3 regions of the Ruegeria sp. BJ5 genome follow, and region 2 is predicted to be linked to each of the others. Evidence: riboswitches for the same ligand, from Rfam matches in the RefSeq annotation. Region 2 holds a riboswitch; each other region holds the start of a gene.

Region 1 (9,963 bases), on a different contig from region 2:
CCGTTCCGTCCGCGAGGCAACTTCGGCCAATTGTGCGTCCAGCAAATCCTGCTGAGCGGTCAGAACGTCCAGTGTGGTCCGAGCCCCCAAGGTGGCCTCCTCGCGAATCCCGTCAAAGGCGACCTGCGATGCGCGTACCCGTTCGACGGATGCCCGCAGGCTGGCAGTGGCCGTTTCAAAGCGCACATAGGCGTCCGTCACACCCTGAGTGATGTCTTTCTGCACATTCAGGAGATTGGCACGCGATGCGTCCCGCTGAGCCATTGCGCGGCGCACGTTGGCCGCCAATCGGCCACCGGCATAGATGGGCTGATTGAAATTCAACGAGATGGACGCATCGTTGGTATAGTCGTCGTTGTCATAGCTTTCCGTGATCCCCGCGTCCGCGTTCAGGCTTACATTCGGACCCAGGCCCGCGCGCTGCTGTTGCACGGTCAGATCCAAGGCACGCACCTGATGCTGCGCCGAAAGGATTGCCGGGTGGTTTCTTTGTGCCAGGCTGATGGCCTCGGCCAAAGAACCGGGCAGCTTCGGCAGACGCGGCTGGCCCGCAGTACGGCCCGGCTGTTTGCCGACGGCGTTCACATATTCCGCTTGGGCAGTGCTCAGGTCGCCTCGCGCATCGGCCAGATCAGCCTGCGAGCTTGCCAACTGCGCTTCGGACAGCGCGACGTCGGTCCGGGTGACCTCACCGACTTCAAAACGGTCCTGCGTGGCCCGCAGTTCCTCGCCTGAGAGATTGACGTTGTTCTGGCGAATCTGAACCGTTTCTTCCTGTAGCAGAACACTCAGATAAGCCGTCGTTGCGCGGAACAGAACCTGTTGCTCAATATCGATCAATGCTTGGCGAGTTGCCAGAACTGTTTCCTGAGCCGACTGTTTCCCGAGAATCGATGCACCGCCGTCATAGACCAGCTGGCTCAGCGTGAGTCCCGAGAAGAAGCGCGACGGTTCGACCGTCGACACCACTGTTCCGGCGCGAGACTTGGCATAATCCTGGCTGACACGGACGGTCCAGTTGATGATCGGGCGCAGGGCCGACAACGCGATTGCAACGTCTTCATCGGCTGCGCGCAGCAAGGCGCGGTTCTGTTCCAACAGCCCGCTTGTGTTGTATGCACCGATGAACGCGTCGGTCAGATTGTCCGCCAAAACCGAGCGCCCCGGTATCACGCTCAGCGCGATTCCCGCCGTCAGAGCGACTGCCTTGACCAGCTTCCCTCCAGCCGTTCCAAGCATACCCAAATCCTCTCAAATCAAAATAACGCAAGCCCGTAGGCAGTTTGCGCCTTTGTTTTCAACTAATCAAGGGACCGCGGAAAACCGCTGATCGACTATAGCGAAAATGCACACTCGGCCGAAAACGCCGGCAGTACCGGGGCGTTTGCGTTGAAGCCATGACGCCATGTCACCCGCCCATCGGACTTTCGACCAATGCGAACGGTGCCCAGGTTGCCTTCGACGAACAGGCAAGCGATGCGGCCATGATCTTTCAGTTGATCGAGCAGGGCATCGGGCAGACGTTCCACACCGCCCTGGATGATGATGACATCATAGGGGCCATGCTCGGCCGCCCCCTGCTCCAAAGGTCCGACATGAATGATCGCGTTGTCGATATCCGCCTCCATCAGGCGGGACTGCGCGTCGGCTGCGTTGGCCTCGTCATCCTCGACGCCCACCACAAGCTGCGCCATGTTCGCGGCGACGGCGGTCGAGTATCCGAACGCCGGGGCGATATCCAGAACCACCTCGTCATTCGAAATATTCAATGCATCCAGCATCTTCGCCAGAGTCCTCGGCTCCAGCAGGCAGCGCCCGTTTCCCAGATCGATCAGGTCGCCAGCATAGGCCACTTCGCGACTGGCATCCGGCACGAAGTTCTCGCGCTGGACCTTCAGCATTGAATCGATGATCGGGAATTTGGTGACATCAGAGGGCCTGACCTGAGTGTCTACCATCGTGTGGCGTCGGGCTGCGAAATCCGTCATGTGACCGCTCGTATATTTCCCATGGTTGCTCGGCTTTTGCCACATCCGATCCCGCCCGGCAACGGCCAGCCCGGCAAAAATTGCAGGCCGCGACAAAAGTTGCCACTGCGCTGACCGGCCATCCAACGCCATGGCCGGCGGAAATTTCAGCAACCCTCTGGACGTTGTTCTGGAAAGCTGCTAGAACCGCGTCTGCACCACGTCAAGTAATTGAAATTGCTTGAAAAGGCGAGTTGGCGGAGTGGTGACGCAGCGGATTGCAAATCCGTGTACACCGGTTCGATTCCGGTACTCGCCTCCAACTTTTTAGCCTCGCACTGCATCGCTGCTCTCTGGTCCTAATAATAGTCGACTGGAACAGTTTGTTGATACGAAACGCCAAAATACGTGCGGAGATGGTTAGCCCAGCCGAGCTAACCAGTAACTATCGGGCAAGGGTTTAGTCAGCGCAGGAGCACCACCTACGCACTCGATCCATGCAAGACACCTCCGAAACCGCGCGTTTGCGCTGACCGTCCGATCAGACCGCGCTTCTACCTTGCGGAATCACCTCGTACCCCGGCTCTTCCGGTTCATCGTCCTGCATCTCGGCCGGAAAACCGGGCGCGGTAATGCTCAGCCCGGTTGCATCCTCGAGCCGCCGAATGATGTTAGGCGACAGCTCGCGCTCGCCATAGCGGGCGATGGCGTCGTCGAAAATCTTGATCATCAACGGGTTCATCTCCAAAGGCACGCCGGCGCGGTCGGCGACCTCCTGGAACAGACCGATATCCTTTTTCACCAGGTCCATGGTGAAGGAAATATCACGCGAGCCGTTCAGGATCACCTGGCTTTCGGTCTCATGCACGAAAGACGTGCCGGACGAGATCTTGATCGCCTCATAGGTGGTGTTCAGATCCATCCCGGCGGCCGTGGCGGTCACCAGCGCCTCGGCGCAGGTAATCAGGTTGGCGGTGGCCAGATAGTTGGTTAGCACCTTCAGAACCGAGGCCGTGCCCAGATCGCCGGTATGCAGAATACGCCGGCCCATCGTCGTCAGGAACGGCAGAATCCGCTCGAACGTTGCCCGGTCGCAGCCCGCGAAGATCGAGATATTGCCCGTGGCCGCCCGGTGGCACCCGCCCGAAACCGGGCAGTCCACCGCCGCCCCGCCGCGCTCGATCACCATGGCCCCCAGGCGTTTGACCTCGGCCTCGTCAGTGGTGGACATCTCCATCCAGATCTTGCCGTGGGTCACCTCGGGCAGCATCTGCTGCATCACCGCGTCCGAGGCAGCGGGCGACGGCAGGCAGGTGATGACCGCATCGCAATCGCGCATCATCTGCGCCGGGCTTTCACCGGCTTTTGCCCCCTTGGCGGCGAACTCCGCCACAAGATCGGGGTTAAGGTCGTATACCGTCAGGTCGATACCGTTGCGCAGCAGCGACCCCGACAGCTTGCCCCCCACATTGCCCAAACCGATGAACCCGACCTTCATGTTCTGCCCTCCTGCAGGCGCAATTTCGTTGGCCCGAGTATTTCCGTTGCCCACCGACAAAAGAAACGAATAAAAAGTCAGTTTAGATGCAAAAAATTTTGGTGCTGAATGGACCGCCTGCCCAATCCGGCCTGGCTGCGCAGCTTCGAGGCCGCTGCCCGCCACCTGAATTTCACAACCGCCGCGCAGGAACTGGGCCTGACGCAAACGGCGGTGTCGCTGCATATCCGCTCGCTCGAGGCGGACCTCGGGCAGCCGCTTTTTGCCCGCAACGCACGACACCTGTCGCTGACCGAGCTGGGCCAGTCCTATGCGCTGACCGTGCGCCGGGCGTTGTCGGATATCGCGCTATCCACCAACAGCTTGTTCGGCCCCGCCTCGCGACAGGCGTTGACCATCCGGGCGGCGATATCGTCGATGACCTACTGGATCGCGGCCGAGCTGCCCGCGTTCAGCGCGCAGCACCCCGAGATCCCCGTGCGGCTGGTGTCGCATATCTGGAACGACTCGGCCGCGCCTGCCGATGTGGACGTGGAAATCCGGCTGGGTTATGGCGACTGGCCCGGTGTTGCGGCCGACCGGCTGTGCTCGGAGCGGCTGGTGCCCATCTGCCGGGCGCAGGACCCGGCGCCAGACCTGCGCAACGGCCCGTTGATCCACATTCTGGGGTACGAGGACAACTGGGCGCGGTACTTCGAGGCGACGGACACCGACCTGCCCGACCGCCCCGCGCGGCATTCGGCGGATACGACCGTCACGGCGCTGCAACTGGTGATGGCCGGCGCGGGCTACGCCACCGTTCTGGAGCGGTTCGGGCGCAACGCGATCGCGCAGGGCGCGCCGATCCGGGTTGCAGGGCCGGCGATTCCCTTTGCCCAGTCGCACTACCTGATCCGCAGCGTCAGCGCGGCGCCTCCGTCCATCCCCGCCCAGTTGTTCCTCGCGTGGTTGCGCGACCGATTGGCCGGTGATGCCGCGGACTGACCCCGGCAAGTCGCTTTTTCGATCCGACGCAAAGCACTTGCCCCTGCGCGCTTGACAACCCCCCTGCCCGTACCGCATGTCGCTTGCGTTGGTGTCTGTGCAAACAGATGAAAAGGGAATGCGTCAGCGGTTTTCCGTCAAACGCAGCCGCCCCCGCGACCGTGACCGGAGAGGGTGCCCAAATGCCACTGGCCGCAGGCCGGGAAGGCGGGACATCCGACAGAGCACTGCTCTGACATCCGCAAGCCGGGAGACCTGCCAACGCCCGAAGACAAACCGGACGGGGTGTTCCGGTGTCGGGCCCATGTCCGCAACGTGGCCCGCGCATACCCCGTCCCCCGACAACCGAGTGATGGGGATGAGAGACGTGACCGAGACCACACCAGTCGAGCTGCTGGTCTGCACCACCTGCCGACGCGGGCTGCCCATCGAGGACGACGCCCAGCGCCCCGGCACGCTGCTGCACAAGGCGCTGGCCGCCGCCGACCTGCCCGAAGGCATCACCCTGAAGCCGGTCGAATGCCTGTCGAACTGCGACCAGGGCTGCTCGATCGTTCTGCGCGGCGGGCCGTCGCGCTGGACCTTCGTCTATGAGAACCTCAACGAATCCGACCATGTCGAGATCATCGTCGAAGGCGCCACCAAGTACCTAGCCGCCGATGATGGCCTTGTGAAATGGCGCGACCGCCCTGAACATTTCCGCAAGAACTGCGCCGCCCGCATTCCCCCGATTGGAGCCTGAGCATGAGCACCCTCGAAAAACTTCCCGTCACCGTCATCACCGGCTTTCTCGGCTCGGGCAAGACCACGCTGATCCGCCACCTGATGTCCGAGCCGCAGGGCAAGCGGCTGGCCGTGGTGGTCAACGAATTCGGCGACGTGGGCGTCGATGGCGAAATCCTGAAAAGCTGCGCCATCCCCGATTGCCCGGCGGAGAACATCATGGAACTGGCCAATGGCTGCATCTGCTGCACCGTGGCCGACGATTTCATCCCCACGATCGAGGCGCTGATGGCGCTGGACCCGCGCCCCGACCACATCCTGATCGAAACCAGCGGTCTGGCCCTGCCGAAACCGCTGCTCAAGGCGTTCGACTGGCCCGATATCCGCTCCAAGATCACCGTGGACGGCGTGATCGCGCTGGCCGATGCCGAGGCCGTGGCTGCAGGCCGTTTTGCCCCGAATGTCGCGGCAGTGGACGCCCAGCGCATGGCCGATGACTCGATCGACCACGAAACGCCCCTGTCCGAGGTGTTCGAAGATCAGATCTCGTGCGCCGACATCATCCTTCTGACCAAACCCGACCTGGCCGGCCCCGAAGGCGTGGCCAAGGCGCGCGAGGTCATCGCCGCCGAGGCGCCGCGCCCCCTGCCCGTAGTCGAGGTTGCCGAGGGCGCGGTGGACGTGCGCGTGGTGCTGGGACTGGAAGCCGCAGCCGAAGACGACATGGACGCCCGCCCCTCGCATCACGATGGCCATGACGACCACGAACATGACGATTTCGAAAGCATCGTTGTCGAACTGCCCGAACAGACCGACCCGGCGCAGTTGGTCGCCAAAATCGAGCGTCTGGCAAACGAGCTGAACATCCTGCGTGTTAAGGGCTATGCCGCCGTTCAGGGCAAGCCGATGCGCCTGCTGGTTCAGGCGGTCGGCGCGCGGGTGCGGCACCAGTATGACCGCCCGTGGAAGCCGGACGAGGAGCGCCGCTCGCGCCTTGTTGTCATCGCCGAGCATCACGACATCGACGAGGCTGCGATCCGCGGCATCCTGACGGGCGTCACCGAGGCCGCCGAGTAAGCACCGATGCACGTCGTCTTTCGCGAAAGCCACGGGCTCGAGGAAACCGAGACCCCGACCGATCTGGGCCAGAGCCCAGCGGATCTGGTGGTGCTGTCCTTTTCGGACAGCGATCTGGGTGCCTTCGCAGCCGGATGGCATCGCGGCGGCGGGCCCGAGGGGCGGATGCCCTCGTTGCGGCTGGCCAACCTGACGGCGCTGAAACACCCGCTGTCGGTCGATACCTATGTCGAACAGACGCTGGAGGGCGCCAAGGGCATCCTGATCCGGCTGATCGGCGGCGTGCCCTACTGGCCCTACGGGTTGCAGCAGGTGCTGGCGCTGGCGCAGGCCAAGGGCATCGCGCTGGCGGTTCTGCCCGCCGACGGGCGCGAGGATACGCGGTTGGACGATTATTCCACCCTGCCGGTCTCGACCCTGCGGCGGCTGGCGCATCTGTGCGATACCGGCGGCGAAGTGGCAGCCCAGGCGGCTCTGGCGCAGATGGCGCTGGCAGCGGGGCTGTATGCCGGGCCGGTGATGGGGGCCAAGACACTACCCGACTGCGGCGCGTGGTGCCCGGATCGCGGCGTGATCGCGCCCGAGGACGCCTTCGCAGGCCAAGGCCGGCGCATCATCGTAACCTTCTACCGCGCCTACCTGACCTCAGCCGATACCGCGCCGGTCGCGGCGCTGATCCGGGAAATCCGCGCGCGGGGTCATCAGGCGGTGGGGCTATTCGCACCCTCGCTCAAGGCGCCTACGGCGGCTGAGTGGTTGGCCGAGAATATCCCCGCGATGACGCCCTCGGCGATCATCAATGCCACCTCGTTTTCGGGCAAAGGCGCGTCGGGCACATCGCCCTTGGACGTGGCGGGCGTGCCGGTGTTTCAGGTCGCGCTGGCCACTTCGCGCCGCAAGGCGTGGGCCGAGGCCGAACGCGGCCTGTCGCCTGCCGATCTGGCCATGCATGTGGTGCTGCCCGAAGTGGACGGGCGCATCTCGGCCGGTGTCGCCTCGTTCAAGGAACCGGGCAAGCGCGACCCGCATCTGGAATATTCCCGCTTTGCCCACCGGCCCGAGCCGGACCGGATCACCGCCATCGTCGACCGGGCGATGGCCTGGGTGGACCTGGCCGAGAAACCAAAGGCGCAACAGGTACCCGCGCTGGTTTTGTCCACCTATCCCGGCAAGGACTGGCAGATGGCCCATGCGGTGGGGCTGGACGCACTGGCCTCGGCCGAGGCGATCCTGTCCGACCTGCAAGGCGCGGGGTATGACACCGCCCCCGCCGAACCGATTGCCGAAACGCTTCTGGACGCCCGGATTTCATGGTCGGTCGATGCTTACCGCGCAGCGCTGGCACAACTGCCCGAGGCGTTGCGCGCCGATCTGGACACCGTCTGGGGCGCGCCCGAGGACGACCCGACCTGCGCCGATGGGGCCTTCCACTTCACCGCGCTTCGGCGCGGCAGGGCGTTGGTGGCGCTGCAGCCCGAACGTGGCGTGCCCGAGCTGCGTGACGACGAATATCACGACCTGTCGCGCACGCCCCGTCATGGTTATGTGGCCTTCTACCTGTGGCTGCGGCGCGGGCTGGGGGCGGACGCGCTGATCCATGTCGGCGCCCACGGAACGCTGGAGTGGCTGCCGGGCAAATCGGTGGCCCTGTCGGCCGAATGCTGGCCCGAGGCGCTGATCGGCGATCTGCCGGTGATCTATCCGTTCATCGTGAACGACCCGGGCGAAGCCGCGCAGGCCAAGCGCCGGGTCGGGGCCGTGACGCTGGGCCACATCCCGCCGCCGATGAAGCAGAGCAGCACGCCCGACCGCATGGTGCGGTTGGAATCGCTGCTGGACGAGTTCTCGAACGCCGACGGGCTGGACCCCAAGCGGCGCGACCGGCTGCGGGCCGATATCCGTGACGAGGCCCGCGCCATCGGGCTCGAGGCCGATCTGGGGCTGGATCAGGCCACCAGCACCGCCGAGGCGATCACCCGCATCGACCGTTTCGTCTGTGACATCAAGGAAAGCCAGTTCGGCGACGGCCTGCATGTCTTTGGCCGCGCGCCGCAGGTTGCGGGCAATTTTGACACCGCCGCTTCGGCACGGGCCGAACGCACGGCATTGCTGGACGCGTTGGCCGGCAAGCGGATCGAGGCCGGCCCGTCGGGCTCACCCTATCGCGGGCGCACCGACGTGCTGCCCACGGGCCGCAACCTGTTCACCACCGATCCGCGCTCCGTCCCCACCCGCGCGGCTTATGCGCAGGGGGTAAAACTGGCCGAAGAACTGGTGCGCCGCCACCTGCAGGAGGAAGGCGATTACCCCAAGGGCCTGATCGTCGATCTGTGGGGCTCGGCCACGATGCGTACGGCGGGCGAGGAATTCGCCATGGCGCTGCACCTGCTGGGCGTCAAACCGGTCTGGGATCCGGGGTCGGAGCGCGTGAGCGGGATCGAGGTTCTTCCGATCACTGACTTGGAGCGCCCACGGCTGGACGTGACCTTGCGCGTCTCGGGCCTGTTCCGCGACGTGTTCCCGACCCTGTCGGCCCTGTTCGGTCAGGCGGTCCGGGCGCTGTCCGAGCGCGACGAGGCGCCAGACTGGAACCCCTACGCCGGCCACGCTCCCGCCGCCCGCGTCTATGGCCCGGCGCCGGGCAGCTATGGGCTGAACATGACCCACCTGTCCGAGACCTATACAGACGAGGCCCGCGCGCAGGCCGGTCAGGCCTGGCTGGACGCCAGCGCCTTCGCCTTCGAGGGCGAGCACATTGCCCACGACCCCGACGGGATCACCCAGCGCGTGGCGCAGGCCGACAGCTTCGTGCACCTGCAGGACCTGACCGAGACCGATCTGTTGCTGGCCAATGACTATGCCACGCATGAGGCCGGATTTGCCGCTGCCAAGAAGCTGACCGGCGGTCAGGCGCAGCTGTACCACCTGGACAATACCCGCCCTGAAACGCCCCGCGCCCGCACCCTGCCCGAGGAAATCAGTCGCGTGGTCCACGCCCGCGCCGCCAACCCCGACTGGATCGCCGGAATGCAGCGCCACGGCTTCCGCGGCGCGGCCGAGATCGCGGCGACGCTGGATCACATGGCCTCGTTCGCACATCTGTCAGGCAGCGTCGCCCCGCATTTGTTCGACCTCTACCACGATGCCACCCTGGGCAACCCCGAAGTGGACGCGTTTTTGCAGCAAGCCAACCCGCAGGCCCATCAGGCTATGCAGGACAGGTTCCGCGCACTTTACGAGGCCGGGTTGTGGAACACCCGTCGCAACTCGATCCGCGCCGATCTGGAGGGGTTGGGATGAGCGCCCCGGTCGTTCAGGGCTGGTGCCCCGGCGCGCATCGCCCGATGATGTCCGGCGACGGGTTGGTGGTACGGGTGCGCCCGCGTCTGGCCAGGCTAAGCGCCGCGCAAACGCTGGGTCTGTGCGATCTGGCCTTGCGGTTCGGCAACGGCACCATCGACCTGACCAACCGCGCCAACCTGCAACTTCGCGGCGTGGCCGAGGCCGACCATCAGGCGCTGCTGGCAGAGCTGTCGGCGCTGAACCTGCTGGATGCCGAACCGGGCATCGAAACCCGGCGCAACATCCTTGTGTCACCGCTTTTCCAACCCGGCGACCTGACCGCGCGCCTGACACAGGCATTGATCGACCGGCTGGGCGATCTGCCCGCTTTGCCCGCCAAGTTCGGCTTTGCGGTGGATACCGGCGCGGCAC
Region 2 (9,963 bases):
AGGTCGGTGGGCGCCTTTTCGGTGGGCGTGAACTCGATCCGGCCCGGCTGGTACGAGACAAGGCGGACGCCGTTCTCGACCTCGACCAGCAGTTTCACGTCGCGGTTGGCGCGGATCAGCTCGACCACATGCTCAAACGTTGGATAACGCGCCAGCGCGGTCTGCACGTCCTGAGCCAACGCCGCCGTGGGCGCGCCGCCCACACCGCGCGGGGCCGGCGCATGGGCCGAGGCCGTCGCGGTCACGGGCGGGGCGGTGTTGCCGGCAACCGGAACGCCGCCCCCCGGCCCGCCGACGGGCGGCGGAGGGCTGTCCTGAAGGCGTTTGATCAACTCTTCCGGGCTGGGCAGATCGGCCACATGGGTCAGGCGGATCACCGCCATTTCCGCGGCCATCATGGCGTTGGGGGCGGCCGAGACTTCCTCGAGCGCCTTCAGCAGCATCTGCCACATCCGGGTCAGCACCCGCATCGGCAGCGCCTCGGCCATCTGCTGGCCGCGGGTGCGCTCGTCTGGTGAGACGGTCGGGTCTTCGGCCGCGTCAGGGGTGATCTTCACCACCGAGACCCAATGCGTGATTTCTGCCAGATCGCGCAGCACCGCCAGCGGGTCGGCGCCTTCGGCATATTGCGCACCCAGTTCGGTCAGGGCCCCGGCCGCATCGCCGCGCAGGATCATGTCCATCAGGTCCAGCACACGGCCCCGGTCGGCCAGTCCCAGCATTGCGCGCACCTGGTCGGCAGTGGTTTCGCCGGCGCCATGACTGATCGCCTGATCCAGCAGCGAGGTCGCATCCCGGGCCGAGCCTTCGGCGGCGCGGGTGATCAGGGCCAGCGCGTCATCCGAGATTTCCGCGCCTTCGGCGGTGGCGATCTTGCGCAGCAGGCCGATCATCACCTCGGGCTCAATCCGGCGCAGGTCGAACCGTTGGCAGCGCGACAGCACGGTGACCGGAACCTTGCGGATCTCGGTCGTGGCGAAGATGAATTTCACATGCTCGGGCGGCTCTTCCAGCGTTTTCAGCAGCGCGTTGAACGCGCTGGTCGACAGCATGTGGACTTCGTCGATGATGTAGATCTTGTAGCGCGCGCTGGCGGCGCGATAGCGCACGCTGTCGATGATCTCGCGGATGTCGCCCACGCCGGTTCGGCTGGCGGCGTCCATTTCCAGCACGTCCACATGGCGACCTTCCATGATGGCCACGCAATGCTCGCACTGGCCGCAGGGTTCGGTCGTTGGGCCGCCATTGCCGTCGGGGCCGATGCAGTTCATGCCCTTGGCGATGATCCGGGCCGTGGTCGTCTTGCCGGTGCCGCGGATGCCGGTCATGATGAAGGCCTGCGCGATCCGGTCCGCCTCGAACGCGTTTTTCAGCGTGCGCACCATGGCATCCTGACCGACCAGATCGGCAAAGGTTTCCGGGCGGTATTTTCGGGCGAGAACCTGATAGGCGGGGCTGGACTGTGTGGTCATGTCTGCTCTGACGGATTCGTACTGACGATGCAGGGTAGAGTTCCCGGTGCCCCGCGTCCACAGCGCCGGTGCAGGTTTTTCGCTTTGGCGAGCGCGCCGTGTGAGGCATACTGCGCGGATCAAGTTCAATCAGCCAGTTTCGGGGGGAACGTCTGATGACAAATCTTGTGGTTCATGCATTGCAGGTGGGTGGCGGCACGCTGGCCCTGACCTCGGTTCCCGGCGGTGGCGGCGACTATGAAGGAGACCTGGACCTGATTTCAGCCTGGGCGCCGGGGCTGGTGATTTCGATGACAACCCTTGCCGAACTGGTTTCTGTGGGTGCAGGCGAATTGGGCTGTGACATTCATCGGCGCGCCTGTCGGTGGGCGCATCTGCCGGTCGCCGACTTCTCGGCGCCGTCGACCGAGATATCCGGCCGCTGGCCCGAAGTCAGCGCCGCCGCCCGCCATGCGCTGTCGGGCGGCGGGCGGGTACTGGTCCACTGCCGGGGCGGTTGTGGGCGGTCTGGCATGGTTGTTCTGCGCTTGATGATCGAGAGCGGCGAGCAGCCGGAACAGGCCCTGAAACGCCTGCGGGCCGTACGCCCCTGCGCGGTCGAGACTGATGCTCAGATGGACTGGGCCGTCGCCCCGGCGCGCGAGGCACTGGCGACCTGACCTTCAGGCGGTTGCGCGGAACTCGCGCTCGGCCCTGACCACGGGCATGATCGCCGTGGCCTGCAGCATCGCACAGGGTCGATCACTGATGACCTGCGCAGGCAGGGCGTCGCTCTGGTCGTCAAACAGCATGTCGGCGTAGGTATCAAGGCAGTCGGACGGTGTGTCGGCGGCCGCTCCGCAATACACGCGGATCCGTTCGGGACGTGCATCGAACCGCGCCGTGCAGCCATGTTCGCAATGGGCCAGTTCGCTACTGCCTTCCACTTGGAAGTCGGGGGATGTAGCGGCCTGCGCCGTCGCCATTGCCTGCGCGATGGCCCGTGCCATGCGCGCCAATGCCGGGCAGGTCTTTCCGGTGCGCTGGCAGATGGTTGCCGCGAATTCATGGGTATCGGTCTTCCAAATCATGTTGCGCCCTCCGCGCGCTGGGCGAGGTGGATTTGGACAGACGCCGGTTTCAAGGCCAGACCCTGCCCGGACACCCCGTCCGAGTTTCGGTTTCACGTTTGATGGCAGGTCTCCTGACTTGCGGGTCTTTGCTTTGCCGACCTTCCCAACCTTGCGGTCAGTGGTATTTAGGCATCGCTCTCCGCCTACAGTTGCGGGGGCAGTCGCGGCCTTGGTCCGCTCCGGAGTTCCGGGTTGGACCGCACCGTGTTCCCTTTTCATCCCGGACCGAAACGGCACGGGAACCATCCCCTCATCGCTAGCGGTGTATCCGGGATCGAGTCAAGACGGTTTCAGCCCGGTTGCCGGAGTGAGTCCCAAGGGAACAGATCAGGCAGTCTGCGCAGCACATTCGAATCCCTGCGGGCACGGGCCAATTGCCAGCCGCCTTGCATCACGATGAACAGGGTGTCCGCAGCATTTTCAGGGTCGGAAACTCCGAACCGCGCGGCGTGGTTTCGAACTTCGATGATCCAGCTTTCATACAGACGGTCGGCATGTTCCCGAAACGCGCGGTTGTCGGGGCTTTCGAACAGGGTGGCGGCGATCGGGCAGGTCTCCCATTGGGCCGAGGTGTCGAACAGCTTCGCGATCTTGTGGCACAGGGTGGTGACCCCGTCGCGAAAATCCGCGGCGTCGTCGAATGCCGCAGCAATCATGCTCAACATCCCGTCCGAGGCCCAACTGGCCGCCGCCAGGGCCAGATCCGGCTTGCCCTTTGGAAAATGGTGATAAAGCGAACCCTTGGGGGCTTGCGCTTCGGCCAGCAATTCCGCCAGACCGACACCGTTATAGCCCGAGCGCTGGAACAGTCGGGCGGCAGTCACGATCAGGCGATCTTTGGTGTTTGGTGGACGTTGGGTCATGCAGGCCAAATATTGACAGGCCTAGACCAATTGGTCCAGACACAAAGTATTAGACCGATCGGTCCAGAGTGTTTGGAGGCAAAGATGTTGGATTCGCAGCACGCGGTTGACGTGGAAGACTTTAAGTTTCCGTCGGGCCAGACCCAGCTGGCGGCGCGGCTTTACACTCCGGCGGTCGAGCCGCAAACCGTTGTTGTGCTGAACGGCGCAACAGGAGTGCCACGTGACTACTATCAGCACTTTGCTCGCTGGCTGGCCGCCGAGCGCGGTATGGCTTGCCTGACATATGATTACCGGGATTTCGAGCATTCGCTGACCGGGCGGCTGAAAGACTCGAAGGCCACGATGGCGGACTGGGCGCTGATCGACATGCCCGCAGCGCGTGCCGAGATGCGCCGTCGATACCCGCAGGCAAAACTGTGGGTGATCGGGCATTCGGTCGGTGGAATGCTGGGTCCGCTGCAACCGGAAATCGAACAGATCGACCGGATGATCTGTGTGTGCGCAGGTTTGGTGACGGTGGCCGATCACCCGTGGCCCTACAAGGGCTTGGCGACTTTGTTCTGGTATGGCCACGTGCCACCTCTGGTGCGTCTTCTGGGGTACCTGCCGGGGAAACTTCTGGGATTCGGAGCCGATTTGCCGGCGGGCGTCTATTGGCAATGGCGCAAGTGGTGTACATCGCCCACCAGCTATCTGCCCGAATTGGGAGACACGCTTCCCCAAGCGGATTGGAGTCGGGCGAACGCCACGGCGGATATCATTGCGTTCGAGGATGACCAGACTGTGCCACCGCCCGCCGTCTGGCGGCTGGCTGAACTCTATGGTCCGACCGCCCGTCGGCATTTGTTGGAGCCGAGGGATTTCGGACTGTCCGAAATCGGTCATATCGGCGCCTTCGCCCGGCGCAGCAGTGCCGTTTGGCCGCGATTGATCGCCTGACCCGCCCGCAAGCGCGGTTTTCAGGAACAACGACGAAATACAGAGGTTGGATTGACCGGGCCGAATACGTGGCGCGGCGTCAAGTGAGAGGTTGGACATCGACCCAAGCGGGGCTCGTTGTGGCTGCTTCCTTCCGGACCTGACCAGGTTGGCGAGGCGCTTGCCCGCGCCAACCTCTCGACCGACGATATAGGCATCACGCACCCGCTTGGCAACCCGTCACAAAGACAGGCGTACCCTAAGAAACCCGCGCGCGTCCTGCCCGTCGGTGGTGGCTGCAAAGTGGTCGAGCTCGCGCAGGTAGTTTGCAGCGCGTGGCCCGGTCTTCAGAATCACGGACCGGCCCGCCTGCGGAACAAAGGAAAAGCTTTGGGCGGTGTTTTCCACCGGATCCGGACCCAATCGTCCCGCCAGGTAGTCGCGCAAGATTCCCTGGAGGCTCAGCGGCGGCACCGGGATCAGCCGGGCCGGGTCTGGGACGGGAAAGTTGCCGCCGCCATTGGCTCGGTAGCTGTTTGATGCAACGACGAATTGTTCATCCGGATCGACGGGGCGACCCTGATAGGCAAGATCGCGCAGGCGGGAATGGGACGTGTCGATCGACTGGCCGCCCAAATCATATCGCGCGGGCTGCGTCAGATCGAACCTGTAGGTCACCCCATGCAGCACGTCGAAATTGTGCCCGGTGCCCTCGGGGTTGATCAGAACCTGCTCGTCGCTATCGCCAAGTTGCGAGAATTGGGCAGCCGACATCTCCAGCCAATCGGCGATCTGGCGGCCATCCAGCAGCATGGCGGCCAATTGGTTCGGGAACACATGCAAGTCCGAGACATGCCGTACGGTGACATCGCCAGCCGGGACTTCGGTGTAGTGTCTTGGGCCGGCCCGGCCTCCGAATTTCGAAGGTGCGGCTGCGGACAGAACTGGCAGAGTCTCAAAGGCCGTCCCGGCCAGAACCGGTCGCAGGGCTGCCGCCTGGGCTGCGGCGACCAAGTTCAGCCCCTGATCCACCCCGCAGAAGGTGAAATAGCTATGCAAAGGACGATTGATCCGGCCCACCGGCTGGGCAGCGGCTTTGCGGGTCGCTTTGTGGGCTGCGGCAAAAAGTTCGACCATCTCAGGGTCTTCAGGAACGACCCAATCTCCGGCTTCAGCCCCGCCCGGGCAGATCGCGCGCAGATGCGCGCTGTGACCAGCAATTCTCGCTTCTCCCGCGGCGTTCATAGCAAGCGTGAGGTCGATCACCCCCAAATGCGACCCCGCTGATCCGGGCATGACCACGGGTCTGGCCTGCTGCGGGTTACCATCGCTTGGGTCGGGCAGTGTCAGGTGCGTGTGTCCGGCCACGATTGCATCAATACCGTCCAGAGCAGAAAGCTGTGCGACCACATTTTCCGACATCGGCGCGACGTCGGGCTCGCCTAGACCAGAATGTGCAAGAGCCACAATCAGGTCGCAGCCCTGACGACGCAAATTCTCGGCCATCCGGCGCGCCGTGGCGACGGCATCCTCGGCTGCAACCTGGCCTTCCAATTGTGGTGCTTCCCACTTCACCGTCTGCGGTGGCAGGATCGAGAACACGCCAATTCGGACAGGAGTGCTTTGGCCGTTGATGTGGACATGACGGGTCAGGATGGCCTGTTTCTGCCAGGGCGCTACCCCGGTCAGACACTGCATGTTGCTGCACAAAACCGGGCAAGGTGCCCGAGAAACGATCCGGCCCAGAGCTGGCAGACCAAAGCCGAAATCGTGGTTCCCCAGCGCAATTGCGTCGTAGCCCAAGCGCCCAAAGGCGGACATCAAAGGGTGGGTCGCGTCGGTCTGTTCGACCGCCCAGTCACCCAGAAGTGTCCCCTGAAGGGAATCGCCGTTGTCGAACAGCAGGACAGTTGCATTTGCCTCTTCCGCCTCTCGACGTGCAGAGCGGATCAAACTGGCGGTTCGGGTGAAGCCCACACTCGGTTCCGGCCGGTCAGCATAATAGTCGAAACTGGTCAGATTCATGTGCAGATCGGTCGTTGCAAGAATCCGGATGTGCGCGGTTTTCAAGTGGGGATGTGCCTGAAGCAGGGAGGATTTCAGAGCCAATTTTCTTCTTTTAGTTGCTGTTGTGCATACGTTTTCACTGAAAGGTAGAATACAGGTAATCGTCAGGGCTTCCATGCGTCCTTTGCGACAACGATGCTTTTTGCGAGTGTGAATTCCCATTGCACCAGTGCCCAAGTCGTGGCAGCCCTTGTGCAAATTCCAAAGGGACAGGCATGAAACGGGCGGAAAGCGTGACATTTGGCAGCTCTGGACTGGACCGGGCGGCGCAGATCCGTACCGATGCCAGAGCTTTGGAGGCAGCACGGTCCGATCGCACGGCGCGGTGCATCCTGATGTGGCGGGGCAAACCGCTGGTCATGGGCGAAGCGCTGGACCAGTTGGCCTTGGTTCCGATGGACCACGATCTGGTTGCGAACGGACCCGGCGGGGCGGTTGACCAACCGATCTTGCTGGGGCGCAGTGATGCGGGTGCGCCGCTGTTTGCAATGGACATTTCGAATTGGTCTGCCGACGGGTTGGACCTGTCGGGCGTTGGAGCGTTCGTGGACCGAACCGAACAGCAGCATCCGGGGCTGCCCGTGGGCCACGTGTTCGCCGAGCTTCGTCGGATCATGACCCGGCTGTCGGCCCGGGACGCCGAATTGGCAGCCACCGCCAAGGCCGTGATCGGCTGGCACGAGACGCACAGGTTTTGCGCGCGCTGCGGCAACCCGACCAACATTTCACAGGCCGGGTGGCAACGGCTGTGCCCGGCCTGTGGCGGGCAGCACTTTCCACGCACCGATCCGGTGGTGATCATGTTGGTCACGCATGGTGATACTGTCCTGATGGGCAGATCTCCGGGGTGGCCCGACGGTATGTATTCACTGCTGGCCGGTTTCGTCGAACCGGGCGAAACCCTTGAGGCCGCCGTGCGACGCGAGGTCATGGAGGAGGCCGGCGTTCCGGTCGGACCCGTCAGCTATCTGGCAAGTCAACCCTGGCCATTTCCGTCGTCGCTGATGTTCGGGTGTGCAGCGCAGGCGCTGTCGCGCGAGATCACGATCGACCCGGTCGAGATCGAGGACGCGATGTGGGTCACCAAATCCGAGATGATGCAGGCTTTTGCAGGCGAGCACCCCAAGCTTCTGCCAGCGCGGAAGGGGGCAATCGCGCATTTTCTTTTGCGTAACTGGCTTGCAGATACGCTGGACTGACGAAACACTGGCACCCTGACTGAGCAGAAAAGGCCGACATGCAGGTTTCAGCACGCGAAGATATCCAGGCGCCGATCGATGCGGTGTTCGACATGGTCGCGGATTTCGAACGGTTCGAGCGCATGGCGATGCGCCGCGGTGTCGAGGTTCGACGCACCGTCGAGATGCCGGGTCACTGGGTCGGGTCGTGCTGGGAAGCCGATATCATGATCCGTGGCAAGCCCCGCCACGTCGCGGTCGAGGTGGCCGAGTTCGATCGCCCCACAGCCATGCGGTTTCGATCGACAAGCAAGGGGATGAACGGCCTGACCACGATTGATCTTCTGTCGCTGTCGCAGAAGCAGACGCGGCTGAGCATCGAGATGTCACTGGCGGCCAAGACCTTGCCTGCGCGTCTGCTTCTGCAGTCGTTGAAGCTGGGCAAGGCCAGATTCCGACGCCAGTTCCAGATGCGACTGAGCGATTTTGCGCGCGAAATGGAAGAACGCTATCTGCACGGGGCTTGAGAGCCGGCATTTGACCGGCCTCCAGCAGTCCCAAGCGGCTTGCGCGTGGGAGCAGACTAACCGCGTGGTCGAGCAGCGGGGTACACGCCCAGCACTTCCACATTCGTGGTGAAATGCTGCAGTTCATCCATCGCGAGTTGCACGTTGCGGTCTTCCGGGTGGCCGACGATGTCCGCGTAGAACTGAGTCGCCGTGAACGAGCCATCAACCATGTAGCTTTCCAGCTTGGTCATGTTGATGCCGTTGGTGGCAAAACCGCCCATGGCCTTGTACAGCGCCGCCGGAATGTTCCGGACCTGGAACACGAAGCTGGTGATCATCCCGTGCTCGCCACGGCGGCTGCGGTCGTCCTCGCGCGACATCACCAGAAAGCGGGTCGTGTTGTCGTCGCTGTCTTCGATGTGGCGCGCCAGCAGTTCAAGGCCATAGATTTCGCCAGCAAGCTCGCTGGCCAGGGCCGCCGAATGTTTCTCACCCGCTTCCGAGACCTCACGCGCCGCGCGGGCGTTGTCAGGGCTGACCCGCCCGCGGATGCCATGGGCCTTCAGGAAGCTTGCGCATTGCGGCAACAGCACCAGATGCGAATGGGCTTCGGTGATATCTTCGAGTTTTGCGCCCGGCACGCCCAGCAAGTTGATGTGAACCCGCACGAAGGCCTCGTCCACGATGTGCAGCCCGCTGTGCGGGAGCAGGCGGTGGATATCGGCCACTCGTCCATAGGTGCTGTTCTCGACCGGCAGCATGGCCAGATCGGCCTCGCCCGAGCGCACCGATTCGATCACGTCCTCGAATGTTCGGCAGGGTAGGGCCTCCATATCCGGACGCGCATTGCGACAGGCTTCGTGACTGTAGGCGCCGGGTTCCCCCTGAAAGGCGATGCGTTTGGTCATTTGGTCGATTCCGTGCAACAAGTTCCAGAATTGGGCGTTTCGTCGCGGTGTCTATACCTTGCCTCTTGCAAGGGGAAGCCTTAGACACCCCGAAGACAGCTGAAATGGACTCGCGATCAATGTTCGACACGATGACAGTTACCAAGGCCGCAGCCGGCCTGTTCGGTGCCTTCCTTGTACTCCTCCTGGCAAAATGGGGGGGCGACGTTCTCTACCATGTCGGCGGGCACGGCGAAGCCGCCTATGTTATTGAAACCGAAAGCTCGGGCGAAAGCGCTGACGGCGAAGAGGTGGTCTTTGCCGATCTGCTGGCCGCAGCTGACCCGGAAAAGGGCGCGAAGGTTTTCCGCAAGTGTTCGGCTTGCCACAAGCTGGAAGAAGGCGCCAATGGCACCGGTCCCTACCTGTATGGCGTCGTGGACCGCCCGGTCGCGGCGGCCGCGGGCTTCGGCTACTCGGCGGCGATGCAGTCGCACGGCGGCAACTGGACCCCGGAAGAGCTGGATGCGTTCATTGCAAACCCCAAAGGCTATATCCAAGGCACTTCGATGAGCTTTGCCGGTCTCAAAAAGGCTCAGGAACGCGCAGACCTGATCGCGTACCTGCAGACGATTGGCGGCTGATCTGCCCATCCAGACACCGAAATGCGAAAGCCGCTGCCATGTGCAGCGGCTTTTTTTGTCTGAGCAAAACTTCACAAAGCGCTCACGCATTCTAAACTTGCAAGTGTCAGTGCTGGGCTTTTAGCTTGCCCACAAGGACATGGACAGAAGACAACATCGAAGGATGACCCGTATGATTTCCCATCTGCCTGGCGCGCGCGAACAAGGTTTTCGTCATTGGGTCGCGGCATTGGGCATTTCGGCGGCGTTGGTTCTGGGGCAGGCGGGGCCAGTCCGGGCCGACGAGGACCAGATCATTCGCAGCCATGGC
Region 3 (9,963 bases), on a different contig from region 2:
GCCGCCAAAGGCGATCGCCGAAGCCATGCCCGAGCAGAAAACAAAGATTTCAGTCGCGTCCGAGAACCCGAAACGGGCCGGGATCCATCTGGCCCAGGGGTCGTTCGGGATGTGCGCGATCAGGATGATGAACATCGCAATACCGCGATAGAAATCCAGCCGCGGGTCGCGGGTTGTGGCAGCAGGGGCGGAGGATGCCGCCACCGGTGCAAAATCAGAAGCGGGCGAAGCGGTCGCCATTCGTTTCTCTGTCCTTTGTGGTCGTCTTGTTATTCAGCCGGTACGCTTTGCACACCGGATTGGTCGCGGGCCGAACTGATCAGAGCGCGGCGCGCGAGGGCGTAATTGTCTTCGGTGCCGGTCCGTTTGGCCTTGCGGTCGTCCAAAATGCGCTCGACATCATCGAGGCGTCCGGCACGCAGGCCGGAATCGATCGTAATGCGTTCAAAAACATCCCTCTGGGCGTGACTGCCGCCGGCCAATTGCATCGAATTTCGCGCATTTGCAAGATGCTCGAAGGCTTGGAGATAATCGCCTTTTCCAAAGGCCTCGAGCCCTATGGCGGCGGCCAAGCCCGGGTCGGCCATGCGACGTGCCGTGTCGGTTGCGGGCTGTTGCGAGTCCTTGTGTATACGGGCCAGCAACTTGGCGGTCGAGTCGGGCCTGTTGTCACCAGTCAGTGCCAAAAGGTAATGCAGATCGGCGAAGATCAGACAGCCGTCTTCGGTGCGGGCGGCGCTCAGGTCGGCCAGTTCTTCCCATCGGGTGCCAATGTCCACGCCTTCAAGCTCGAGCCTCGACAATAGCGAAGTCGCATTCGAAATATCGCGATAGTCATCTGTCTTGTCTTGGCGAATCTCGTGGTCGTACAGATCAAGCACCTGGTCGATCTGACCCAGATCCAGATGCATCAACGCTTTGTGCCACCACACGTGATACCGGAAGTTGTTGCAGTGGGACCAGGCAGCCTCGCGCCCGGCCAGCCAGTCCAGGCCAGATTGCGCATTGCCCGTCATTTCGTGCACGTGAGCGACTGCGTGCAGGCCCCACGCGTCGTCCGAAACCATCCACAGGGCCTGACGCCCTGCGATCTCGGCCTTTTCATAGGCACCGGTTTCTTCCAACGCAAAGGAATGGCACCCAAGCAGGTATCCACGACCGGGGTGATCAGGCGCATAAGCTGGCAGAACCCGTTCGATTGAGCGTCGCATCCCTGCGGAATCACCCAACACGAAACGGGTCGCGTGGCTGAGCTTCATGGCAAGCGTGTCCTCGGGGTGAGTGCGCAGAATTGCCTCGAAAGTTTGTACGGCGCGGGTGGGTTGGCCTGCCAGCCAGTGATCCAGGGCCTCAAGATACAGTGTCTCGCGGGCTGAAATCGGCTGCTCAGCGGCCGCACTCTTTGCCGTGGCGGCGGCCTGATGGGCGACCTCCATCATTTCCCGGCGCCCCAACAGAACCATGAAAAGCCCCTTGATGGCATGTCCAAGCGCAAAGCCCGGTTCAAGCTCAAGCACCTTGCCCAGATGCTGAGGTGTGACGGCTGCGTGTGCCATGAAACCAAGCAGAACACCATTCCACGCTTCGGCGCTGTCCGGGTGGGTCAGGGTGTTCATCTGTCCGAAAACATCTTGCTGCATGCTTGGGTCCAATCTGGTTGCAAAAACTCACACTCTTGGACTTAGCAGAGTGTGCAGACGGGACGTAACAGTATCGGGCTTGCTCTCGAATTGGTGAAAGCTTGTGTTCGCAAAAAGCGAAAAAAATCGCCGATTCAATGACATGTTTCAGCGACTTGCCGCCGAAAAAGGCAGAGTGTTTCAATCCTCGAAGGGGTTTTCCGCGTTCAGAACCGCCTGCGTGTCAGCGCCGAACTCGGGCGGAGCGGAGCGATAGGTCACCGGGCTGCGGGACAACTTCAATGGATTCCCGATCAGACGCACCGGGCCGGGCCGGGCTGGCATATTCACTTGCATCCCCCGCGTGGCCACTTGGTCCGAGGCAAAGACCTGATCCAGCGTCTGAACCGGGCCGACCGGCACTTTCAACGCCTCAAGGCCATCGATGACGGCCTTGGTCTTCAGCCGCTGCAGCGCGGGCCGCAGAACGGCGTTCAGGGCGTCGCGGTGTTCCAGCCGGGCTGGGTTGGTGACGAACCGCGTGTCGTCGGGCAGGTGGCTCAACTCCAGAAATCCGCAGAAGCGCCGGAACTGGCTGTCATTTCCCACGGCCAGAATGACGTGGCCATCAGCTGTTTCATAAACATCGTAGGGCACGATGTTGGGGTGCCCATTGCCGCGCCGTAGTGGCACCTGGCCCGAGGTCAGATAGTTCACGCCCTCGTTGATCAGCCACGCGATCTGGCTGTCGACCAGCGCGATGTCGATCTGCTGGCCTTCGCCGGTCTGATCCCGGTGGCGCAGCGCCGCCAGAATGCCGACGGTCGCGTACATGCCGCACATCACGTCGGCGATGCCCACGCCCACCTTCATCGGGGCTCCGTCAGGCTCGCCGGTCAGCGACATGATCCCGCCATAGCCCTGCGCCATCAGGTCATAGCCCGGCTTGGCAGCGTTTGGCCCGGTCTGGCCGTAGCCCGAGATCGAACAGTAGATCAGCCCCGGAAAGTCCCGCGAGAGGGTTTCATGGTCCAGCCCGTATTTGGCCAGCCCGCCGGGTTTGAAATTCTCGATGAGGATGTCGGCATGGGAGGCCAGCCGCCGGATCTGTTCCTGCCCCGCTGGCGAGGCGATATCGATGGCGACGGACTTCTTGTTGCGGTTCGCGGCCATGAAATAGGCGCTCAGATCGGTCGGGTTGCCATCCGCGTCGGTGACATAGGGCGGCCCCCATTGGCGGGTATCGTCGCCACCGGTTGCCGGGTTTTCCACCTTGATCACGCTGGCGCCCAGATCGCCCAGCAGCTGCGTGCAGGTCGGCCCGGCCAGAATGCGTGACAGATCCAGAACCTTGACGCCCTTCAGCGGCCCTTCAGATGCGGCCATCATAGCCTCCGCGGTCGATCTCGGCGGAGATCACCGTAAACGTGTCGGCGGCCATCGCGGACTTCAACGCCGCGCGCAGCTCGGCGCGGTTGCGCACGGTGTGGCCGTTGCCGCCGAACGCCCGGCCCATAGCGGCATAGTCATGCCGGTCGAAATCGACGCCCCGATTGCCCATCTGGCGCTGGCGCTGTTTCAGCTCGATCAGCGCCAGGCTGGCATCGACAAAGACCAGAAAGATCGGGTTTCCACCCATTTCTGCGGCGGTCGACAACTCACCGGCCACCATCAGGAATCCGGCATCGCCGGAAAAGCTGATTACCGGGCGGTCGGGTTCGGCCAGTTTCAGGCCAATCGCCATCGGAACAGCGCAACCCATCGTGCACAGCGCCGAAGACTGGATCAGGTCGCGCGGCTCCAGGCACTGCCACATCTGGCTAAGGAGGATGCGATGCGCACCGCTGTCTGCGGTGGCCAGTGTTTCGGGGGGCAGGGTGTCGCGGGCCTCGGCGATCACGGCGGCGGGGCCCCAGTCGTCATCGGAGGGAAAGGCCGCGGCCAAGGCGGCCTTGACCTGCGCCGGTTGGCCTTGGGGCCAAGTCGGTCGCGCAGGGTTGCCCTTGGCGATCGCTTCAAGCGTGGCTCCGGTATCGGCCACCAGGTTCAGCCCCGCCTGGTGCATGTAGTGGTCATTCACCACGGCCGAGATGTCGATCACCCGTTTCTCGTCCGGGTCCCAGATCTCGCGCCAGCCGGGGCGCATTTCGATTGGGTCGTAGCCCAGGCACAGGATCAGGTCGGCCTGTTCGACCAACGGTACAAGCTGCGTGTCGGCAAGGGGCGACAGGCCCGCGCCACCTAGGCACAGCGGGTGATCCTCGGGCACCACGCCCTTGGCCTTGTAGGTCGTGACGAACGGGATGCCGAAATGTTCCAGAAACGCGCGCACCACGCTGCGCGAGTCGTCATGCAGCACGTCCAGCCCGATGATCGCCAGCGGACGCTCGGCCTCGGCCAACCAGCGGCGGGCCTTCTCGAGGCATGTGCCCTCGGGCGCGACGCGGGCGGCCCGGGTCAGCCGTCGGCGCTTGGCGACCGACACCCGTGTATCGGCGACCGAGATCGGCACGTCGATATGCACCGGCCCGGGGCGCGGCTGCGTGGCAAGCGACACGGCCTTGTCGGCGATGATGTCGGCGCCCTTGGCCGTCAGGGTGAACGTACCCTTGGTGATCGAGCGATAGACCTGCGCATGATCCATGACCTGATGGGTGTAGGTCAGCGCCTCGTCGGCATCGACGCAGCCGGTCAGCACGATCATCGGCACCCGGTCCTGCAGCGCGTTGGCCACGACATTGATGCCGTTCATGGCCCCAGGACCCAGAGTCGCCACCAGAATCGCCGGCGCGCCATCGCGGTGATGTACCGCCTCGGCCATGAAACCAGCGGAGTTTTCGTGCTTGGTCAGGTGAAAGGTGATCCCGGCCTGTTCCAGCGCATCGACCAGGGTCAACACCTCGCCTCCGGGCATGCCGAAGGCGTGGCGGCACCCGGCCTCGTACAGCCGTTGCGCCAAAAGGTCCGCAGCGCGGGGGGACAGGTCCTGCATCGAACAAGCTCCGTAAGTTCCGTTGCGCAGCAGATTGCGGAGGTTCCGGGCCGGCGCAAGCCGCATCACGTCAGTGTGACTATTTGACAGCCAAATCGGCGATGGCGGCGAACTTGGCGTCCAACTCTGCGGCGATCGCGGGCAAGGTGTCGGAGCCGCCGGTGTAGGAGGCAAAGACAAGGCTGGGTGTCTTGTAGGACAGCGTCGCGGTGCCATCCTCGTTTTCCGTGACGTACAGGCGGATCGGCGCCTCGATCATCGCGGGCACCGATTGTTCCAGAACCCGCACCGCATAGTCGTTGTTGAAGACGCCGATCACCCGATTGCCTGGAATGGTGATGCCGCGCGCGGCGGCGGCCTTGGTGGGCCCGGCCTGCGTTACCACGATCAGACCGTTTGCCTTGACCGCTGCGATCGTGTCGGCCACCAGCGCGTCATGGGTCTTGGTCGTCGGGTGGACGGCCCAACCCGGCCGGGGTTCGATATCGGCCGCCAGCGCGGGAAGCGCCAGCAGGCCTAGGAAAAACATAAGACGTGTCATCACGGGCTCTCCAAGTCGTAGTTGGCCCAAGTCTTCCCGAATTCCCGGGTGCGTACAGTCACAATATCGTGGGTGGCGGGCTTGCGCCGGGGGTGCGAAACCCGCACAAGCGACAGTGTGAAACGGAAAAAAGGCAGGCGAGGGGCATGCGTGTTTTGATCTGCAGCAGCTGCGCGGGCGAGCGCGACTTGCTGGCCGAGCGTCAGGCCGTATTGGAGGCCGTGCGCGCTGCGGGACTGGACGGGCGGGTCGAGATCGCCGAGCATGCCTGTTTCAGCGGCTGCGAGGAGCCGACCGTGGTGGCGATGCAGGGGGAGAGCCTGGCGTCCTACGTGTTTTCGGGAATCGATCCGGTCGCCGATGCCGATGACATTGCGGCGACCTGTCGGACCATTCTGCACAGCCCGAATGGCTGGATCGAAGACGCCCGGCCGTGCGGGCGGCTTCGCTTGTGTCTGCGGGCGCGGATCCCCGCGTTTCAGTCCACCTGAACCGTAACCGAGGCGCTGACCGGCACCCCATCCACGGCCAGCGGGCTGTGGCTGTTGGCGTTCAGCGAGACCTCGATGGTCGTTTCGCCCTTGGGCAGGTCAGGGATGTGCATCCAGTTGCCATAAAGCCGCGCCAGCTTGACGCCGTTCACGTAGACATGCGCATGGCCTTCGCCGGGTTTGTCGTCCAGCGAGGCGTGCTCGGGCGCGAACGTGAAGTTCCGCGGCATCACATGCAGGTTCCAACCCGCCATCGGGTCGGGGGAGACGGCGATCTCCAGCCCCGGCGCGTCCGGTCCGGCGGGCAGGTTGATGGCGGTGCTGTGGTCATGGGCCATGGCCTCGGCGTGATGGCCGCCATGTTGGGCGGGGTCGGCATGGTCGTGGCCGTCGAAGGTGACGCCGTTGGCCGCGGCCAGCACGAACCCGGCACCCCCGCCAAAGACCAGACCGATCGCGAAAAGAGCAAGCGAGCGTGTCATCTTGTTTCCTAAAAAAGCAAATGACCCGCCGGTTGGGCGCCGGCGGGTCGTGGGATTTCGGGGATCAGGCTGCGGCTTCGACGCGCTTGCCCTCGCTTTGCCAGAAATACCCGGCAAACGAACCCAGCAGCACCCAGGCCACAAGGCCCACACCGAAGGCGCGCGCGGCGAACAGTGCCCCGATCTCGGTCGGAACCGGCCCGGTGAACACGTCGGGTTCCGGTGCGCCGATCAGGTGCGGGGCCATCAGCAGCACGGCCGCAACCAGATAGCTGACGATGTTGCCACCGAAAGCGATCAGCCACATGGCCACACCAGCAGCCGCGACGGTTGCCCACCACCAGATCTGCCGCGCAAACACATCGGCTGCGGCAACGCCCGGAACCTCGGGGGCCAGGGTGAAGCCCGGCGCCAGGTGAAAGGCGATGAAACCGGCAAGGCCCCACAGCACGCCCGTGCGCCCGTCAACCGGGTGGCCCTGGGCTTCGGCCAGCGACATCAGGGCGACCAGAACCAGCGCATAGCCGGTATAGGTCAGCATCGTGAACACCACGCTCAGCCCGTCGCGGGTCAGGTCCGAGAACATGCCCGGCAGCTCGGGATGGGCCGAGACGGCTTCGGCTCCGAAATGCACCAGCTCTCCGGATTCATACAGTTCAGCATGCAGCAACACAGGCTGCACGAATACCAACTGCAGCAGGGCGACGATCAACCCGGCTGCAGCACCAGCGAACAACGCGCTGGTCAGAATGCGACTGAACATTGGTTTAGTGGCAGGGGAAGCCGGTTGCGTGGCGCACGTCATGCGCGGCGTCATGCAGCGCCGATGCCTGAACGTGACCGGCCAGAGCGATGATCCCCAGGCCCAGGGCTGCCGCGAACACTGCCGAAAGAATGCCAGCGCGTGCCGTTGATGCGGTTTGCGTTTGTGTCGTCATTTTCTGTCCTCCTGTGCCGCCGCACCCGACGGCCGGTGTTTCATTGTTCGCCTGGCAGGTCTCCTGGCTTGCGGGTCAGCGCCTCTGTTCGCCTTCCCCCCGAACGGATCGGGAGTGGCTGGTTGAACAGGGCTCACCGCTTACAGTCGCGGGGGCGGCTTTGGATTTGACCTGCGCGCAGGCCGCACCAAATTCCCTCTTAGCATCCGGATGTCTCCGGCAGGACCAGACCCGTCCATTTAGACGTGAATGCCGCTGTGGCGCAATCGCCATTTGCGACCTTTCGCGTCAATTCCCGCGCTTTTTCAGAATGTAGATGTCCATGATCCACCCGTGCCGGGCGCGGGCCTCGGCGCGGGTGCGGAGAATCTCGTCGGCCACATCCGCCAGCGGACCTTTGATCAGGATCTGCTCGGGCATACCCACGTACGCCCCCCACCAGATGTCAAAATCGGCCATGTCCAAAATCTGGAACGAACATTCGCCATCGAGCATCACCGCAACCGTATCCGCAGCGCTGGGCCAGCCCTCGTCGCGGAGGCGCCGGCCGGTGGTGACCAGATAAGGCGCGCCGATCTCGTTGATCGGCATGGCATGGGCCGCCGTCAGCGCCTGCAGCGCCGTGATGCCGGGGATCACCGTCGTGTTAGGCTGCGGGTCCAGCCGCGCCGCGATTCGCAGCGAGCTGTCATAGAGCGACGGGTCGCCCCAGATCAGCAAGGCGACGGTGCGCGCCTCAGGGTGCCGGGCCATCGCCTCCTGCCAGCGCAGGGCGATTATGTCGTGCCATTCATCCACGCCGCGCAGGTAGCCTTCCTGCGACCGGCGCTCGGGGATGTCGAAATAGGCGATTTGGGGCGGTGTGCCGGTGACCTTGCGAATGATTTCCTCGCGCACGCCGGCCAGATCGGTCTTGTTGGCGCCCTTGCGCGGGATCAGGATCAGATCGGCCGTGCGGATCGCCTGCGCGCCCTGAAAGGTCACGTGGTCCGGGTTGCCGGTGCCGATCCCGATCAAGACCAGATCAATCATCGTCGCTCTCCGCCAGCGGACCATAAAGGATCAGCGCCGGCGCGGTGCCGATCTCGGAACCCAGGCGCTCGGCCAGTGCGCCGACGGTGGACCGGTGCAGCGATTGGTCAGGCGTCGAAACCGATTCGGCCATCAGCGCTGGGGTGTCCAGCGGCAGCCCATGCGCGTGCAGCGCCTGCGCCAGCAGGGGAAAGGTGCGCTTGCCCATGAACACCACCGTCGTCGCACCCGGGTCGGCCAGCGCGGGCAGGTTCAGATCCTCGGGCAGCTTGCCGCTGACATCGTGGCCGGTGACGAATTGCACCCGCCGCGCAGTCAGGCGCCGGGTCAGCGGGATGCCTGCCGCGGCAGCCGCGGCAATGGCCGAGGGGATGCCCGGAATGATCTCGTATGCGATCCCGGCAGCGCGCAGGGCCACCAGTTCCTCCTCGAGCCGCCCGAACAGGCCGCCATCGCCCGATTTCAGCCGCACGATCCGCTGGCCGGTCTGGGCGTACTCCACCAGCAGGCGGCTGACATGGTCCTGCTTGGGCGAGGGCCGCCCGGCGCGCTTGCCCACGCCCACAAGGTCGGCCTCCTTGCGCGCATGGCTCAGGATCGGCCCGCTGCTGAGGTCGTCGAACAGAACCGCGTCGGCCTTTTGCAGCCGGTCCACGGCCTTGAGGGTCAACAGCTCCGGGTCGCCGGGGCCGGACCCGATGAAGGAAACGAAACCGCTCATGCGCTGGCCTCTGCGATCAGATGGAAGAACGTACCGGTGACATGCCCGCGGCGCGATCCGGTTTGTGGGCCTTCGGCGCCTTCGGTGTCAAAAACCCGCGCCAGGGGCGCGTCGGGCTGCTCGACGATCGAGGAATAGTGGAACTCGTGCCCCCGCAGCGCGGTCCCGGCCGAGAACCCGGGCATGTCGGCCAGCAACTCGGCCCGGCGATAGCCCAGGTTGAACTTGCGCTTCTCGTACGAGGTGACCAGACCCAGCAGGCCGGCCATCCGGTGGCGGGTGCCGTCCTTGTCGATCAGCCCTTCCCCCAGGGCCATGTAGCCACCGCATTCGCCATGTACGGGCCGCGTTTCGGCATGTTTGCGCAATCCGGTCAGGAACCGCTCTGCCGCAGCCAGGGTTCCGGCGTGCAGTTCGGGGTAACCGCCGGGCAACCAGACCAGATCGGCATCCGGGGCCGGCGCCTCGTCCGCCAGCGGAGAAAACGGCAGGATCTCGGCCCCGGCCGCCCGCCAGCCTTCCAGAAGGTGCGGATAGGTAAAGGAAAACGCCGCGTCCTGGGCCAGTGCGATCCGTTGCGCCGGAGGGCGCGGCAGCGCGGCCGACGACGGCCCCGCGGGGCCAGAGCAGGCCGCCCGCTTGATAGCTTCCAGATCCACATGTTCGCGCAGAAAGGCCGCGTAGCCGGCAATTGCGCTTTCCAGATCGGGGTGCTCGACCGCCTGGATCAAGCCAAGATGCCGCTCGGGCAGGGTCAGGTCGCCGCGCCGGGGCAAAACGCCCAGAACCGGCAGGCCCGCGCGCTCCATCCCCAGACGGGTCAGGCGTTCGTGGCGCGGGCTGGCGCAGCGGTTCAGAATCACACCGGCAAAGGGCAGGTCGGGGTTGTACATCCGGAACCCCAGCGCCGTTGCTGCGGCCGATTGCGCCTGGCCTCCCACGTCCAGCACCAGAACCACCGGCCAGCCCATGCGCAGCGCGGTCTCGGCGCTGGACCCATGGCCCAGCTCGCCCGGCTTGGCGACCCCGTCGAACAGGCCCATCGACCCTTCGGCCACCACGATGTCGGCGCCTTTGGCCTGCGCCGCAATCGCGCCCAGCAACGGCGCGCCCATCGCCCAGCTGTCCAGGTTGAACGAGGCCCGCC

What was found. Region 2 has a riboswitch for cobalamin ahead of ACR0NY_RS10905 (hypothetical protein). Riboswitches for the same ligand answer to the same signal wherever they lie in the genome.
Region 1: it holds a riboswitch for cobalamin, as region 2 does, so the genes downstream of both, ACR0NY_RS05575 (DUF1636 family protein) here and ACR0NY_RS10905 (hypothetical protein) in region 2, are expected to answer to the same signal.
Region 3: it holds a riboswitch for cobalamin, as region 2 does, so the genes downstream of both, ACR0NY_RS05645 (CbtB domain-containing protein) here and ACR0NY_RS10905 (hypothetical protein) in region 2, are expected to answer to the same signal.

Annotation. Positions count from the first base shown of each region.
Region 1 covers NZ_JBQFSH010000001.1:1,102,073-1,112,035, forward strand. The annotation lists gene ACR0NY_RS05550 (TolC family outer membrane protein) at 1-1,239, opposite strand, end outside; gene ACR0NY_RS05555 (protein-L-isoaspartate O-methyltransferase family protein) at 1,335-1,988, opposite strand; tRNA gene ACR0NY_RS05560 (tRNA-Cys) at 2,216-2,289, shown strand; gene ACR0NY_RS05565 (NAD(P)-dependent oxidoreductase) at 2,509-3,465, opposite strand; gene ACR0NY_RS05570 (LysR family transcriptional regulator) at 3,574-4,449, shown strand; cobalamin riboswitch at 4,522-4,726, shown strand; gene ACR0NY_RS05575 (DUF1636 family protein) at 4,808-5,191, shown strand; gene cobW (cobalamin biosynthesis protein CobW) at 5,194-6,249, shown strand; gene cobN (cobaltochelatase subunit CobN) at 6,256-9,549, shown strand; gene ACR0NY_RS05590 (cobalamin biosynthesis protein CobG) at 9,546-9,963, shown strand, end outside.
Region 2 covers NZ_JBQFSH010000003.1:44,035-53,997, reverse strand. The annotation lists gene ACR0NY_RS10915 (DNA polymerase III subunit gamma/tau) at 1-1,505, opposite strand, end outside; gene ACR0NY_RS10910 (protein-tyrosine phosphatase family protein) at 1,628-2,131, shown strand; gene ACR0NY_RS10905 (hypothetical protein) at 2,135-2,542, opposite strand; cobalamin riboswitch at 2,629-2,846, opposite strand; gene ACR0NY_RS10900 (TetR/AcrR family transcriptional regulator) at 2,875-3,408, opposite strand; gene ACR0NY_RS10895 (alpha/beta hydrolase family protein) at 3,532-4,389, shown strand; RNA gene ffs (signal recognition particle sRNA small type) at 4,471-4,569, opposite strand; gene ACR0NY_RS10885 (bifunctional 2',3'-cyclic-nucleotide 2'-phosphodiesterase/3'-nucleotidase) at 4,609-6,552, opposite strand; gene nudC (NAD(+) diphosphatase) at 6,651-7,634, shown strand; gene ACR0NY_RS10875 (SRPBCC family protein) at 7,673-8,140, shown strand; gene ACR0NY_RS10870 (prephenate dehydratase) at 8,197-9,030, opposite strand; gene ACR0NY_RS10865 (c-type cytochrome) at 9,150-9,653, shown strand; gene ACR0NY_RS10860 (extracellular solute-binding protein) at 9,817-9,963, shown strand, end outside.
Region 3 covers NZ_JBQFSH010000001.1:1,118,083-1,128,045, reverse strand. The annotation lists gene ACR0NY_RS05685 (OpgC family protein) at 1-240, opposite strand, end outside; gene ACR0NY_RS05680 (tetratricopeptide repeat protein) at 270-1,640, opposite strand; gene ACR0NY_RS05675 (CaiB/BaiF CoA transferase family protein) at 1,821-3,005, opposite strand; gene ACR0NY_RS05670 (thiamine pyrophosphate-binding protein) at 2,992-4,611, opposite strand; gene ACR0NY_RS05665 (DUF302 domain-containing protein) at 4,691-5,152, opposite strand; gene ACR0NY_RS05660 (DUF1636 family protein) at 5,299-5,643, shown strand; gene ACR0NY_RS05655 (hypothetical protein) at 5,631-6,125, opposite strand; gene ACR0NY_RS05650 (CbtA family protein) at 6,190-6,888, opposite strand; gene ACR0NY_RS05645 (CbtB domain-containing protein) at 6,893-7,063, opposite strand; cobalamin riboswitch at 7,100-7,308, opposite strand; gene cobF (precorrin-6A synthase (deacetylating)) at 7,352-8,095, opposite strand; gene cobA (uroporphyrinogen-III C-methyltransferase) at 8,088-8,816, opposite strand; gene ACR0NY_RS05630 (cobyrinic acid a,c-diamide synthase CobB) at 8,813-9,963, opposite strand, start outside.